4 regions of the Bacillus sp. NS1 genome follow, and region 2 is predicted to be linked to each of the others. Evidence: riboswitches for the same ligand, from Rfam matches in the RefSeq annotation. Region 2 holds a riboswitch; each other region holds the start of a gene.
What was found. Region 2 has a riboswitch for S-adenosylmethionine ahead of metK (methionine adenosyltransferase). Riboswitches for the same ligand answer to the same signal wherever they lie in the genome.

Region 1 (3,555 bases), on a different contig from region 2:
GAACAACCGCTTTAATATCAGTAATCCCAAGTGTCGGATTTGACGGTGTCTCCATATAAATGACCTTTGTATTTGGCTTGATATTCCGCGCCACTTCGTTACTATCCGTCATATCAACAAACGTATGCTCAATGCCAAACCTGGTCAACACCTCTGTCACCATGCGGAAGGTTCCGCCGTATACATCTTCTGTCACAAGAACGTGATCGCCCTGTGACAAAAGTAAAAATGCTGTTGAGATCGCAGCCATGCCTGAACTGAAAGCAAATCCTCTTGTTCCACCTTCCAGTGCGGCAATTGTTTCTTCGAGAGCTGTTCTTGTCGGCGTTCCTGAGCGGCTGTAATCGTATGCGCCAAACTCTTCAAATGAAGATTGGTGAAAAGTCGATGCGTGCTGGATCGGTACACTAACCGCTCCGGTTGCGCCGTCTGTTTTAAATGGATTGTGCACGAGCTGGGTTTCCAGCGTCCAATTGTGATTATTCAAAAGAAACAGCTCCCTCTTTGACCTGACATAGTGCCTGTTTTAGGTCCTCTTTTAAATCTTCCGCATGTTCAATTCCGACCGAAAAACGCAGCAAACGATTGCAGACCCCGTTTGCGATGCGGATCTCTTCAGGAATATCCATGTGCGTCTGTGTGGCAGGGTATGTAATAAAACTTTCCACCCCGCCGAGGCTTTCTGCAAAACAAATGGTCTTCAGCGCTTTTAAAAATGGGTTGACCCACTCTTCTTTTTGCAGACGGAAGGACAGCATGCCGCCTTTTCCGGGATACAGTACATCGGCAATTTCATCCTGCTCTTCTAAAAACGCCGCAAGCTCCTGCGCGTTTTCCTGATGCTGGCGCATTCTGAGGCTCAGTGTCTTCATTCCTCTCATCAGAAGCCACGAATCGAATGGAGGCAGGACGGCGCCGATCGCATTTTGATGTTGAAACATTTCCTCACCAAGCTGCTCATCCTTTACAACGACAAGTCCAGCAAGCAAGTCGTTATGCCCGCCTAAATACTTGGTTGCACTGTGAATCACAATGTCGGCTCCCAGCCCAAGCGGACGCTGCAAGACCGGGGTATAAAATGTATTATCAACGATCAGCAGAAGACCGTGCTCTTTTGTTATCCGGGCGATCTTTTCAATGTCCGCCTCCTGCATGAGCGGATTTGTCGGTGTTTCCACAAACACCGCTTTTGTGTTCGGCGTAATCTTAGAGCGTAAACAGTCCTCATCGCTGAAATCATCATATTGAAAGGTTAATCCGTATTTTTTCCATTCATTTTCAAACAGACGGTACGTGCCGCCATATAGATCCGATGAAACGATCAGTTCGTCTCCGCTTTTAAATAGAGCCATAATCGTTTGGATGGCTGCCATTCCCGAACTGAAGGCAAGCCCCCTCGCTCCATTTTCTAAGCTGGCGATCGCATCCTCAACAAGCTGGCGTGTCGGATTCTTTGTGCGGACATAATCAAATCCCGTTGATTCTCCGATCCCTCTGTGGCGGTATGCTGTTGATAAATAAATAGGAGGACTCACTGTTCCCGTTACTTCGTCGCTTCGGTTCCCGATTTGGGCTAATTTCGTTTCAACGTGCTGTGACATATAGCTGACACCTTCCCTTTTCATAATAAAAAACCCCTTCTTCATAAGAAGAAGGGGTTTAACGCTTCTTCTTATCTTCCAAGCATAAAAAACGCTTGCTGGATTTAGCACCTTGGCGTTTTGCACATATGCAAAACAAGCCGGTTGCTGAGGTTTCTAAGGGCCAGTCCCTCCACCTCTCACGATAAGAAATATCGATTTCAATTTTCTGATTGTTTTATATTAGCGCAATTTGCAGTTTATTTCAACACTTTTTTCTTCGAGTTCCGAACTGTTTAAAGAGAGAAATTTCTAATAATTCATGGTACAATAATGAAAAACAGCAAGAAAGTCTAGTGATGTCCTGGAGGAATGTATTATGGCACCGAAAAACGGCACAGTGCAAGAAAAGAAATTCTTTTCAAAAGAGCTTAACGAAGAAATGACTTTGCTCGTTTATCTGCCGTCCAACTACTCCCCGCTTTATAAATACCATGTCATTATCGCGCAGGACGGCCACGATTATTTCAGGCTGGGGAGAATTGGCAGACAGGTCGAAGAATTGCTGTCCAAACGAGAAATAGACAGGAGCATTATTATCGGTGTTCCTTATAAGGATGTAAAAGAGCGCCGAAATACCTATCATCCGGAAGGCTCAAAATTTTCAGCGTATAAACGGTTCATCGCCCATGAGCTCGTTCCGTTTGCGGATGGCGAGTACCCTACCTATCAGGTTGGCTATGGGCGAACGCTGATAGGGGACTCTCTCGGAGCGACCATATCGCTTATGACAGCGCTTGATTATCCGAATATGTTCGGTAACATCATCATGCAGTCTCCCTATGTAGACAAACATGTATTGGAAGCCGTGAAACAGTCGGACGATATCAAACACCTCTCTATTTATCACCAGATCGGAACAAAAGAAACTGAGGTCCACACGACAGACGGAAACATTCTGGACTTTACAGAACCGAATCAGGAGCTGAAACAGCTGCTGGAGGAGAAGCTTTCCGATTATGTTTTTGAACCATTTGACGGAGATCACAAATGGACATATTGGCAGCCGCTCATCACGCCGGCGCTGAAAAAAATGCTTTGACACTCTATCATACTTTATTTCCAGGAGGGACATAATATGAAATACGGAATCGTTTTATTTCCATCAAAAAAACTCCAAGACCTTGCGAACTCTTACAGAAAGCGCTATGACCCAAGCTATTCCCTAATCCCGCCCCATTTGACGCTGAGAGCATCGTTTGAATGTGCAGAGGAGAAAGCGGATCAGCTTGTATCCCACCTGAGAAACATCGCAAAGGAGTCCCATCCAGTGGTTCTCAAAATGACAAAATACAGCTCATTTTCGCCTGTCAATAATGTCATTTACATCAAAGCAGAGCCGACGGAAGAATTAAAAACACTCAATGAAAAGTTATACACCGGTGTACTGGCTGGTGAACAGGAATATAATTTCGTTCCGCACGTGACGGTCGGCCAAAATCTTTCCGACGATGAGCATTCAGATGTGCTGGGACAATTAAAAATGCAGGAAGTGTCGCATGAAGAAATCATTGACCGTTTCCACTTGCTTTACCAGCTGGAAAACGGATCGTGGACAGTATATGAAACCTTCTTGTTAGGCGGAGGAGAATAATCGTTTGGAAGCAGTCATCGCAAAAAATGAAGAACAAATGAAAGATGCATTTTATGTAAGAGAAGAAGTCTTTGTCAAAGAACAAAACGTGCCTGCTGAAGAAGAAATTGACGAACTTGAAAATGAGTCGGAGCATATCGTCGTGTATGACGGCGAAAAGCCTGTCGGCGCCGGAAGATGGCGTATGAAGGACGGCTACGGCAAGTTAGAGCGGATCTGTGTATTAAAAAGCCACCGCTCCTCCGGTGTCGGCGGCATCATTATGAAGGCACTCGAAAAAACGGCGACAGACGGCGGCGCTTCGGGTTTCATTTTAAACGC
Region 2 (3,555 bases):
CAACGTATCTCGCTGCATAAGCCGCAGAACGGTCTACCTTCGTTGCATCCTTACCTGAGAACGCGCCTCCGCCGTGGCGTGCATAGCCGCCGTACGTATCAACAATGATTTTGCGTCCTGTAAGTCCCGCATCCCCTTGAGGGCCTCCGATAACGAAACGTCCTGTAGGGTTGATGAAATATTTTGTTTCTTCATCAATCAGCTCTTCAGGAACAACCGGATTGATAACATGTTCTTTAATGTTGCGCTGGATTTGCTCAAGCGTAATTTCAGGGTGATGCTGAGTTGAAATAACAATCGCGTCAATGCGGACAGGTTTGTTATTTTCATCGTACTCAACTGTTACCTGTGTTTTGCCGTCAGGACGAAGGTACGGAAGAATATCTTCTTTACGGACTTCACTCAGGCGGCGGGCCAATTTATGAGCAAGTGAAATTGGAAGAGGCATAAGCTCTTTTGTTTCGTTGCACGCGTAACCGAACATTAAACCTTGGTCACCCGCACCGATCGCTTCAATTTCTTCATCGCTCATTGTGCCTTCACGGGCTTCAAGCGCCTGGTCTACACCCATTGCGATATCAGCAGACTGCTCGTCAATTGATGTTAAAACTGCACAAGTTTCCGCATCAAATCCGTATTTCGCACGTGTGTATCCGATTTCTTTAATGGTTTGACGAACCGTTTTCGGAATGTCAACATACGTAGATGTTGTGATCTCTCCGCTGACAAGAACCAAACCAGTTGTCACAGACGTTTCACAAGCAACACGCGCGTTAGGGTCTTTCTTTAAAATTTCATCTAAAATGCTGTCAGAAATCTGGTCACAGATTTTATCCGGATGCCCCTCCGTAACAGATTCTGATGTAAATAAACGACGATTTTTACTCATGATTTGCTTCCTCCTGCACAAGGCCTCCCGAAAGACCTTGTATATATGATACGGAACTCGCTCCCTCTTATACAATGTAACGTTATATTAGAGAATGTTAATTGGCATATTTATGAAATAAAAAAACCTTTTCCATCGAGGAAAGGGTTTGGTCTTTGTGCCTTTCACTCTTATCGCTCAAGGAATCATACAACCTTGCAACAGGTTAGCACCTTGGTTGTCTCACACAGTTGAACATAATAATAACAGAGAAACCGGTTGCTGGGCTTCATAGGGCCTGTCCCTCCGCCAGCTCGGGATAAGAGTATCCGCTCAATGAAATATCTTATCGTAAAAGGGTTTGCAATGTCAATATGATTCAGAAGAAATAGGCACCTATATTGAGAGAAAACATTGGAAAACGCACACACAAAAAACGTTAAATAGTATAGACTATTTGAAAATATATGTTATACTAATTCACAATTAGCAAAACACAAAAAACGATAAAGGAAGGTTTCATATGAACTCAGTTGATTTAACCGCTGATCTACAAGCCTTATTAACAAGCCCAAATGTGCGTCATAATTTATCAGCAGCACAGCTTACAGAAAAAGTACTATCCCGGAACGAAGGCATTTTAACTTCCACAGGCGCTGTTCGGGCGACAACAGGCGCTTATACAGGACGCTCGCCTAAAGACAAATTTATCGTGAAGGAAGAAAGCACGAAAAATAAGATCGATTGGGGTACGGTGAATCAGCCAATTTCAGAAGAAGCATTTGAGCGGCTGTACACGAAAGTTGTCAGCTATCTGAAACAGCGAGATGAGCTGTTTGTATTCGAAGGATTTGCCGGAGCAGATGAAAAATACAGGCTGCCCATCACCGTCGTAAATGAGTTCGCATGGCACAATTTATTCGCCAGACAGCTGTTTATCCGACCGGAGGGCAATGATAAGAAAACAGTTGAACAACCGTTTACCATTCTTTCTGCTCCGCATTTCAAAGCGGATCCAAAAACAGACGGCACACATTCTGAAACCTTTATTATTGTCTCTTTTGAAAAGCGGACGATTTTAATCGGCGGAACAGAGTATGCTGGAGAAATGAAGAAATCGATTTTCTCCATTATGAATTTCCTGCTCCCTGAAAGAGATATTCTATCCATGCACTGCTCTGCCAATGTCGGTGAAAAAGGCGATGTCGCCCTTTTCTTCGGATTGTCCGGAACAGGCAAGACCACCCTTTCAGCCGATGCTGACCGCAAACTGATCGGTGATGATGAACACGGCTGGTCTGACACAGGCGTCTTTAATATTGAAGGCGGATGCTACGCCAAGTGCATTCATTTAAGCGAAGAAAAGGAGCCTCAGATCTTTAACGCGATCCGCTTCGGGTCTGTTCTTGAAAATGTTGTTGTTGATGATGATACACGCGAAGCCAATTATGATGATTCCTTCTATACCGAAAACACGCGGGCGGCTTACCCGATTCATATGATTGACAACATCGTGACACCAAGCATGGCAGGCCACCCTTCAGCAATTGTATTTTTGACGGCTGATGCATTCGGAGTCCTGCCGCCGATCAGCAAACTGACGAAGGAACAGGCGATGTACCATTTCTTAAGCGGTTATACGAGCAAACTTGCTGGAACCGAACGCGGTGTGACGTCTCCTGAGACGACGTTTTCCACATGCTTCGGCTCACCATTCCTGCCGCTTCCTGCTCACGTCTATGCTGAAATGCTCGGCAAAAAGATCGATGAACACGGCGCAGACGTTTACTTGGTCAATACCGGCTGGACCGGCGGCGGCTACGGCACAGGCGAACGCATGAAGCTTTCTTACACAAGGGCGATGGTCAAAGCAGCGATTGAAGGCAAATTAGAGGATGCAGAAATGATGACTGACGATATTTTCGGCCTGCACATTCCGGTTCAAGTTCCTGGCGTTCCTGATCATATCCTTCAGCCGGAAAACACATGGAACAACAAGGAAGAATACAGAGAAAAGGCTGTCTACCTCGCGAATGAATTCAAAGAGAACTTTAAAAAGTTCGCACATACAGATGCGATTGCACAGGCAGGCGGCCCTCTCGTTTAAAAAGCAAAAGCCAAGAGCAATTACGCTCTTGGCTTGTTTTAATTCACAGAATGCAGAGAAGTCAGCTTGTATGTAATGATGGTCCGGCCGTCTTCCCATTGAAGCTTCTGCACTTCAGCTGTTCCCGACTTTTCGCCGAACTTTGTTTTGCGCACATCCATCGGAATCTCCATCGGATACACACGGTATCCGTCTTTCTCTAACGTGAATATATTTTCATCTATGCGAACTTCTTTTCCTTTTGTCACAATCAATGTATTAAATTCAACAGGCATTCCCAAAGTGAAATCCCCTTTCGTTCTCTTTTTTCTTTATCATACCATATTTCACCGTCAGCGGTTCTTCATCCATTGCGTGAGCTGCCGAACGATACGCCGGTTTTCTTTTGGCGGGAAATAATGTGTGAATTTGCTGTAGTACCACGTCTCCACCGGCTTATGCAGCTGTTTTAGCTTCTCTTCAAATAAATAGGAATGCTGAATCGAAACGTTTTGGTCTTTTTCTCCATGAATTAATAGCACGGGTGCCTGAATTTTGTTTACTTGGTCAAACGGTGTTCTCCATTTGTATTCCTCAGGCA
Region 3 (3,555 bases), on a different contig from region 2:
CCGGTCGCCTTTTTTGAAAAGCTGCAGGGCGTTTTGACCGATCATCCGGCACGTTTCCTCATCCTCGACCTGAATCTGAATCGCTTCATGGACAAGGTTTGTTTTTGCTTCATTTACTGAAATAGCGTTTTCGATCGAATGACTCAGTCTCTGAAGTGCCCAAGATAAATTAATGGCGGTAGGCCGTGAGCTGTTTAAATATTGTTTGATATCTTCCAGTCTGCTGCGGAATTCCGTGACATCATCTGTTTCTATGTCTTTTGCAGCAAGCGCAAGTCCGAAGGCAGCCGTAATGCCGATGGCCGGGGCGCCTCTTACCTTGAGCGTGACAATCGCGTCAAATACATCCTCTTTCGTCGTCAGCTCCACATACTCGGTCACGTCAGGAAGCTTTTGCTGATTTAAAATGGTAATAGCTGTTTCTTTCCATTCAACAGAACGAGGAACAGCAAATGAATGGGTCATGAATGGATCATTCCTTTACAAGTAACTTAAATAATTCAATAACATCCGTTATCGTTTTGAAGTCCGAACGTTTTTCAATAAAGGCTGTGCCGGTTTCGAGCGCCAGCCGTTTTCTGATGATTCGTTTATCAAACGGCACGATCGTATCCAGATCAGCCACATGGGCAAGGCCGATCGTGCGGCGTATGAGCTCGCAGCCCGCAAATCCGATCGTCTCTTCAAAAATATGACTGAGCGTATCAGTAAGATAACCGTCGATTTTGGCGTAAACATCAAGACTGTCCTTTTCCCAGGCTTCAGTGAATGTCTCTTGAAATGTTTCCCAGACCTGCTTGACATGCTGGTATAACGGCTCTCTGTCATCACCGTCACGGCCGAGTGCGTTCAAAAATAAGTTGGCGATAAATTGGCCTACATCAAAGCCGATCGGTCCGTAAAAAGCAAATTCAGGATCAATCACCTTTGTTTCATGTTCGCTTGCAAAAATGCTCCCTGTATGCAAATCACCATGAATCAGCGTTTCTGCCGATGTTAAAAATGACTTTTTCAGCTTAGCGGCTTCGATTTTAACGTTGTCATTATTCCAAAGCTTCTCGACAAAAGGACGAAGCTCTTCTTCAAAATCATTTGTGTCATGGTCAAAGAAAGGATCTGTAAAGACAAGTCTTTCCGTTATGTCGCACAGCTCCGGGTTTGTAAACTGTTTAACAAGCTGTTTTTTCACCTTAGGTTCAAGCGCGTAATCAGATGAATAAAAAAGGGTCTTTCCTAAAAACTCACCGATGTGCTGTGACAGATGCGGATAATGTTCACCCTCAATGAGTCCTTTTCTTGCGATTTTCAGATGAGAGAGGTCCTCCATGACGGTAACCGCCATTTCTGTATCAGAATAAAACACTCTTGGAACCAGATGAGGGACATGCTCACCCTGCCGGATGAGAGCGCTGCTTTCGATTCTTGCGCGATCGATTGTCAGCGGCCAGCTTTCTCCGACGACTTTTGCATAAGGAACCGCCTGTTTAATGATCAAAGCTCTGTCATGTTCTTGATCATAAATATGAAAAACGTAATTTAAGTTGCCGTCGCCGATTTCCTGGCATGTCAGTGTGCTTTTGCTTGGAAATAAGCCAAGCTTTACCGCAAGTGCCACAGCGGAGCTTTCATTTAACGTTTCGTATAAAGGTGTTTTTGTGACTGCCATTGTCATAACCTCCAATTATGTAATCTCTTGATATGTTTGCAGCTGATTGGCCGTAAAAAAGCCTCCTTCTCAGAGAGAAAGAGGCTTAACATGTATGTCCGCCTCTCTTATCTCTCAGATCAGATCTGATGGAATTAGCACCGTGCCTTAGAGACGAGTGTCTCGGCGCGAAAAAGATGCGCCCCATTTCACAATGGAATTACGGTCGGTTGCTGTTGGGGTCAAAAGGCCAAATCCCTCGCCCAACTCTCGATAAGAGAATATATTCATTTGTTAAACAATTCTAATTTATCAGTTGATGAACATAGTAACAGGTGTTTTGTTAAGTTGTCAATAAATTTTTTAATATAAATCTTTTCTGATATCATCGAAAACAGGAATGCTTTCTCGCACCTTAACGCTTTCCTGAAGGTCGATTTCAGCTCGGACAATGCCTTCTTCCCGTCCGCCTTCAGCAAGTACACGCCCCCATGGATCAATAATCAGGCTATGCCCGGCAAATTCATTATCTGGATTTGAACCGGTACAATTGCATGCAGCGACAAAGCATTGATTTTCAATGGCCCGGGCAATTAGCAGGCTTTTCCAATGATCAAGGCGGGGAAGCGGCCATTCTGCAGAAATAAACAGCACGTTGGCACCTTTTGTTGTATGTTTTCTGATCCACTCCGGAAAACGGATATCGTAACAGATCAGTCCTGAGCTTTTGACGCCATCAAGCTCAAAGTATCCGTCTTCGGAACCGGCTGATAAATACACATGCTCATCCATCAGCTGAAAAAGGTGGGCTTTTCTGTACTCTTTAACGATTTGTCCTTCCTTATCCGCGATGTACATTGTATTATAAACATCAGAATCATTTCTGACAGCGACCGATCCGGCGACAATATGAACGCCATGTTTTTTTGCTGTTTTCTTCAGCCAGCTCTGAGCAAAACGCCCGTCTTCATCAGCGAGCTCATCAAGGTTGGCCAGGTCATATCCGGTCGTCCATAATTCAGGAAGAACAAGAACATCAGCATGCTTGCTTTCTTTTTCGATCAAAAATTCAGCCTTTTTGATATTTTCCGAACGTTTACCATATGAAATATCAAATTGAAGACAAGATATCGTCCATTTCATCTTTTTATCACTCCAAATTTTTCTTTACTTTTTTCATTTAACCATATATGATGATGGACTATCATTTCAAGATTTTTTTAGAAGGTGAGAATAGATGAAATTTGAACAGTCTCATGTATTGAAGGAATTGCCTAAACAATTCTTCGCTTCTCTGGTGCAGAAAGTGAACCAAAAGCTCGCAGAAGGGCATGACGTCATCAACCTCGGACAGGGAAATCCGGATCAGCCGACTCCGGAACATATCGTCGAGGAAATGAAACGAGCCGTTGCGGATCCTGAAAATCATAAATACTCGTCTTTTCGCGGCTCGTACAGTCTAAAATCAGCCGCAGCAGCATTTTATAAAAGAGAATACGGCATTGATCTTGACCCGGAAACTGAAGTCGCTATATTATTCGGCGGGAAAGCCGGTCTGGTCGAGCTCCCGCAATGCCTGTTGAATCCCGGAGATACGATTTTAGTTCCTGATCCGGGCTATCCTGATTACTGGTCAGGTGTCACACTCGCGAAAGCGAAAATGGAAATGATGCCGCTCGTAAAGGACAGGGCGTTTCTTCCTGATTACAGCAGCATCGCCGCCGAAGTGAGAGAACAGGCGAAATTGATGTATTTAAATTATCCGAATAATCCGACTGGAGCTATTGCTACATCTGAATTTTTTGAAGAAACGGTCAGTTTTGCGAAAGAAAACGGGATCTGTGTCGTTCACGATTTTGCTTATGGCGCTGTAGGGTTTGACGGCTGCAAACCGTTAAGCTTTTTGCAGA
Region 4 (3,555 bases), on a different contig from region 2:
GGCTTGATGGTGTGGAACCGTTCATCCCGTCTGAAGGGATTCAGTTCCATAATGCGAAAACAAAAGCACGCAGCATCAAAGTGACGGGAAAACTCGATTTTACGAGCCACCCAGCGCTTGTCGATTATCAATTTTTACATGAGATTGCCGGCGACGCGACCCCAAAATTGACGATTCCGAGCCCGAATATGCTGTTTTTCGGTGAAAAGGCGGATACAGGGATTTATGACGACCAAGAGGAATACTTTCATGATCTGGCCCAAGCGTATAAAAAAGCAATCAGAGCTTTCTATGATGCTGGATGCCGCTATCTTCAGCTTGATGATACGTCATGGTCTCTCTTCTTTGAGGAAAAAAGCAGAGAGGTTGTTCGGGCGCTTGGCGGCGATCCAGAAACATTGCCTGCCTTGTTCGCCAAAACGATTAACGATGCAGTGGCAGACCGGCCTGATGATTTAGCAATCACGATGCACATTTGCCGCGGCAACTTCCGTTCAACATGGGCGGCATCAGGAGGCTATGATGCTGTAGCTGAAACGATTTTGGATGGCTTACATTTGGACGGGCTGTTCTTGGAATACGATGATGACCGCTCCGGAAATTTTGATCCGCTCCGTTTCGTGAAACGCAAGGATCTCCAGATTGTACTCGGCTTGATCACATCGAAAAATGGAGAGCTTGAAAACCCTGAGGATGTGAAACGCCGAATCAATGAAGCGGCGCGCTTTGTGAGCCTGGATCAGCTGTGCCTCAGCCCGCAGTGCGGTTTCGCCTCTACTGAAGAAGGCAATCTTTTGACAGAAGAGCAGCAATGGGCGAAACTGCGCCATGTCATCGACATCGCCAACGATGTGTGGAGATAATCTATCATTGACAGAAACAGAAAATGTGTGAATAATAGTTACTATCAGAAAATTTCATAAAAAGGTTTTCCTTATCAAGAGAGGTGGAGGGACTGGCCCTGCGATACCCGGCAACCGCTGTTTAACAGAATGGTGCTAAATCCTTTAGAGCAATGATTGCTCTTGAAGATAAGGTTGAGATTGTCACACAAGCTCTTCCTTATCCAAAGGAAGAGCTTTTTTATATTCGAATGGAAAGAAGGAATGAACAACATGTCACAACAAACAACACCCGCAGAACAAAAATCACTTCAAAGAAAAAAACCGCCGTTTCGCGCGGATCAAGTCGGAAGCCTGCTGAGGTCTGAGCCCGTCAAAAAAGCACGGCTGCAAAAAGCGGCAGGCGAGATTACAGCTGAGCAGCTTCGCCAAATCGAAAACGATGAAATCATCCGCATTGTGGAAAAACAGAAGGAAACCGGCCTGAACGTGGTGACAGACGGTGAATTCCGCAGAGCATGGTGGCATTTTGATTTTCTGGAAAACCTGGATGGCGTTGAGCCGTTTACTCCTGAGCAGGGCATTCAATTTCATAACGTACAGACAAAAGCACGCGGCATTAAAGTCACAGGTGATATCGACTTTTCAACTCACCAAATGCTTGAAGATTACTCATTTCTCCATAGCATTGCCGGTGACGCGACGCCAAAGATGACGATCCCAAGCCCGAATATGCTGTTTTTCCGCGGAAAACTGGAAAAGGATGCATACAAAAACGACTATCATCTTTTCCAGCACGATGTATCCAAAGCATATAAAAAAGCGATTCAAGCGTTTTACGACAGAGGCTGCCGCTACCTTCAGCTTGATGATACAGCTTGGGCTGTTTTCTTATCTGAAAAAGGATTAAAACAAATCGAAGCGTTCGGAACAACGCCTGATGAGCTTCGCCAGCTGTTTGCGAAATCGATTAACGATGCGATTGCCGACCGTCCGGATGACTTGACCGTAACAATGCATATTTGCCGCGGCAACTTCCAGTCCACTTGGACAGCGGAAGGCGGCTATGACGCAGCAGCCGAAACCATTTTTGACGGTTTGAACCTGGACGGGCTTTTCCTGGAGTATGATGATTCACGCTCAGGCGGATTTGAGCCGCTCCGTTATGTGAAGCGCTCTGATCTTCAGCTTGTCCTTGGATTAGTGACATCTAAATTCGGTGAGCTTGAACATCCGGACGATGTAAAACGCCGTATCGAAGAAGCATCCCGTTATGTGAGCTTAGATCAGCTTTGCCTCAGTCCTCAATGCGGATTCGCTTCAACTGAGGAAGGCAACAAGCTGACTGAAGAACAGCAATGGGCGAAGCTGCGCCATGTAGTTGAAATCGCTAACGATGTTTGGAAATAAGCAAAGAAAAAACACACTTGATTCCCTGGCGGAGCAAGTGTGTTTTTTATGTTATTGAGCGGTGTAGCCCCCATCAAGGACAACAGCCTGCCCGGTGACACCCTTCGCTTTCTCGCTTGCCAAAAAAATTGCATAATCCGCAATTTCCTTTACGGAAAGCAATCGTTTTTGCGGCACAAGCGGAAAAATGACATGTTCAAGCACGGAGTCGTAAGGGACATTTCTTGTTTTCGAAAGATCGCTCAGCTGATTGCAGACAAGCTGTGTATCGACATAACCCGGACAGAGCGCGTTGACTGTAATGCCGTGGGGCGCGCCTTCCAGCGCCCCGACCTTAGTCAGCCCAATGACGCCGTGCTTGGCGCTATTATAAGCGGATTTCCCCGCAAAGCCGACTAAACCATTAACAGATGCAATATTAATGATTCTGCCAAACTGCTGTTTTTTCATGATCGGAAAAACATGCTTCATCGCGATGAAGGGCGCCGTCAGCATGACCTTGATCAGCTGTTCAAAGGTTTCTGTCGGAAACTCCTCAATCGGAGCGACGTGCTGAATACCGGCATTGTTCACCAAAATATCCAAGCGGCCATATCGTTTTTGGATGGTGTTCACCGTATCAGCGACTTGCGCTTCCTTTGTCACATCACACGGAATGGCTGCTGCGTCAAAGCCTTCTTCTGTAAGCTTGGAAGCGGCCTTTTCGCACGCTTCCTGATGAAGGTCCGAAACGATGACGCTAGCGCCTTCACGGGCGAATTCCCTCGCGATTTCGAACCCGATTCCGCCAGCTGCTCCTGTCACCAAGGCGACTTGTTTTTTCATGTCAAACTCCTTCCCATTAAGAATTTTGTTTGATCACAGACTGGCTGACAGCGAAATCGGCTTCTGTTTTTTCATAAACCTCTTCAATTGTGACACCTTCCTGAAGCTCAGTCAGTGTCATGCGGCCGTTATCAAAATCAAAAACAGCCAAATCCGTAATCAGCCTGTGCACGACTTTCTGGCCTGTCAGCGGAAGGGAGCATGTTTTTTTCACCTTCGACTCGCCATGCTTATTGACATGCTCCATGATGACAACGATCCGTTTCGCCCCGTTGACGAGATCCATGGCGCCGCCCATCCCTTTTACCATCTTTCCGGGGATCATCCAATTGGCCAAATCACCCTGCTCCGAAACCTCCATGCCGCCAAGGATAGCCAAATCGATATGCCCGCCTCTTATCATTGCGAATGACTCAGCGCTGTCAAAATAGGAAGCGCCCGTCACTTCAGTGATTGTTTCCTTTCCTGCATTGATCAA

Region 1: it holds a riboswitch for S-adenosylmethionine, as region 2 does, so the genes downstream of both, metI (cystathionine gamma-synthase/O-acetylhomoserine thiolyase) here and metK (methionine adenosyltransferase) in region 2, are expected to answer to the same signal.
Region 3: it holds a riboswitch for S-adenosylmethionine, as region 2 does, so the genes downstream of both, mtnK (S-methyl-5-thioribose kinase) here and metK (methionine adenosyltransferase) in region 2, are expected to answer to the same signal.
Region 4: it holds a riboswitch for S-adenosylmethionine, as region 2 does, so the genes downstream of both, AC4CV5_RS01260 (5-methyltetrahydropteroyltriglutamate--homocysteine S-methyltransferase) here and metK (methionine adenosyltransferase) in region 2, are expected to answer to the same signal.

The regions. Positions count from the first base shown of each region.
Region 1 covers NZ_JBZAZF010000002.1:294,990-298,544, reverse strand. Annotated here, with positions in the region: gene metC (cystathionine beta-lyase) at 1-487, opposite strand, end outside; gene metI (cystathionine gamma-synthase/O-acetylhomoserine thiolyase) at 480-1,601, opposite strand; SAM riboswitch class I at 1,670-1,792, opposite strand; gene AC4CV5_RS06995 (esterase family protein) at 1,960-2,682, shown strand; gene AC4CV5_RS06990 (YjcG family protein) at 2,719-3,234, shown strand; gene AC4CV5_RS06985 (GNAT family N-acetyltransferase) at 3,239-3,555, shown strand, end outside.
Region 2 covers NZ_JBZAZF010000003.1:40,869-44,423, reverse strand. Annotated here, with positions in the region: gene metK (methionine adenosyltransferase) at 1-889, opposite strand, end outside; SAM riboswitch class I at 1,057-1,194, opposite strand; gene pckA (phosphoenolpyruvate carboxykinase (ATP)) at 1,392-2,975, shown strand; gene AC4CV5_RS10680 (DUF2584 domain-containing protein) at 3,014-3,256, opposite strand; gene AC4CV5_RS10675 (alpha/beta hydrolase family protein) at 3,308-3,555, opposite strand, start outside.
Region 3 covers NZ_JBZAZF010000002.1:456,904-460,458, forward strand. Annotated here, with positions in the region: gene mtnA (S-methyl-5-thioribose-1-phosphate isomerase) at 1-465, opposite strand, end outside; gene mtnK (S-methyl-5-thioribose kinase) at 473-1,666, opposite strand; SAM riboswitch class I at 1,771-1,925, opposite strand; gene AC4CV5_RS07895 (carbon-nitrogen family hydrolase) at 2,009-2,788, opposite strand; gene mtnE (methionine-glutamine aminotransferase) at 2,883-3,555, shown strand, end outside.
Region 4 covers NZ_JBZAZF010000001.1:244,214-247,768, reverse strand. Annotated here, with positions in the region: gene AC4CV5_RS01265 (5-methyltetrahydropteroyltriglutamate--homocysteine S-methyltransferase) at 1-863, shown strand, start outside; SAM riboswitch class I at 932-1,038, shown strand; gene AC4CV5_RS01260 (5-methyltetrahydropteroyltriglutamate--homocysteine S-methyltransferase) at 1,116-2,252, shown strand; gene AC4CV5_RS01255 (3-hydroxybutyrate dehydrogenase) at 2,304-3,077, opposite strand; gene AC4CV5_RS01250 (CoA transferase subunit B) at 3,094-3,555, opposite strand, start outside.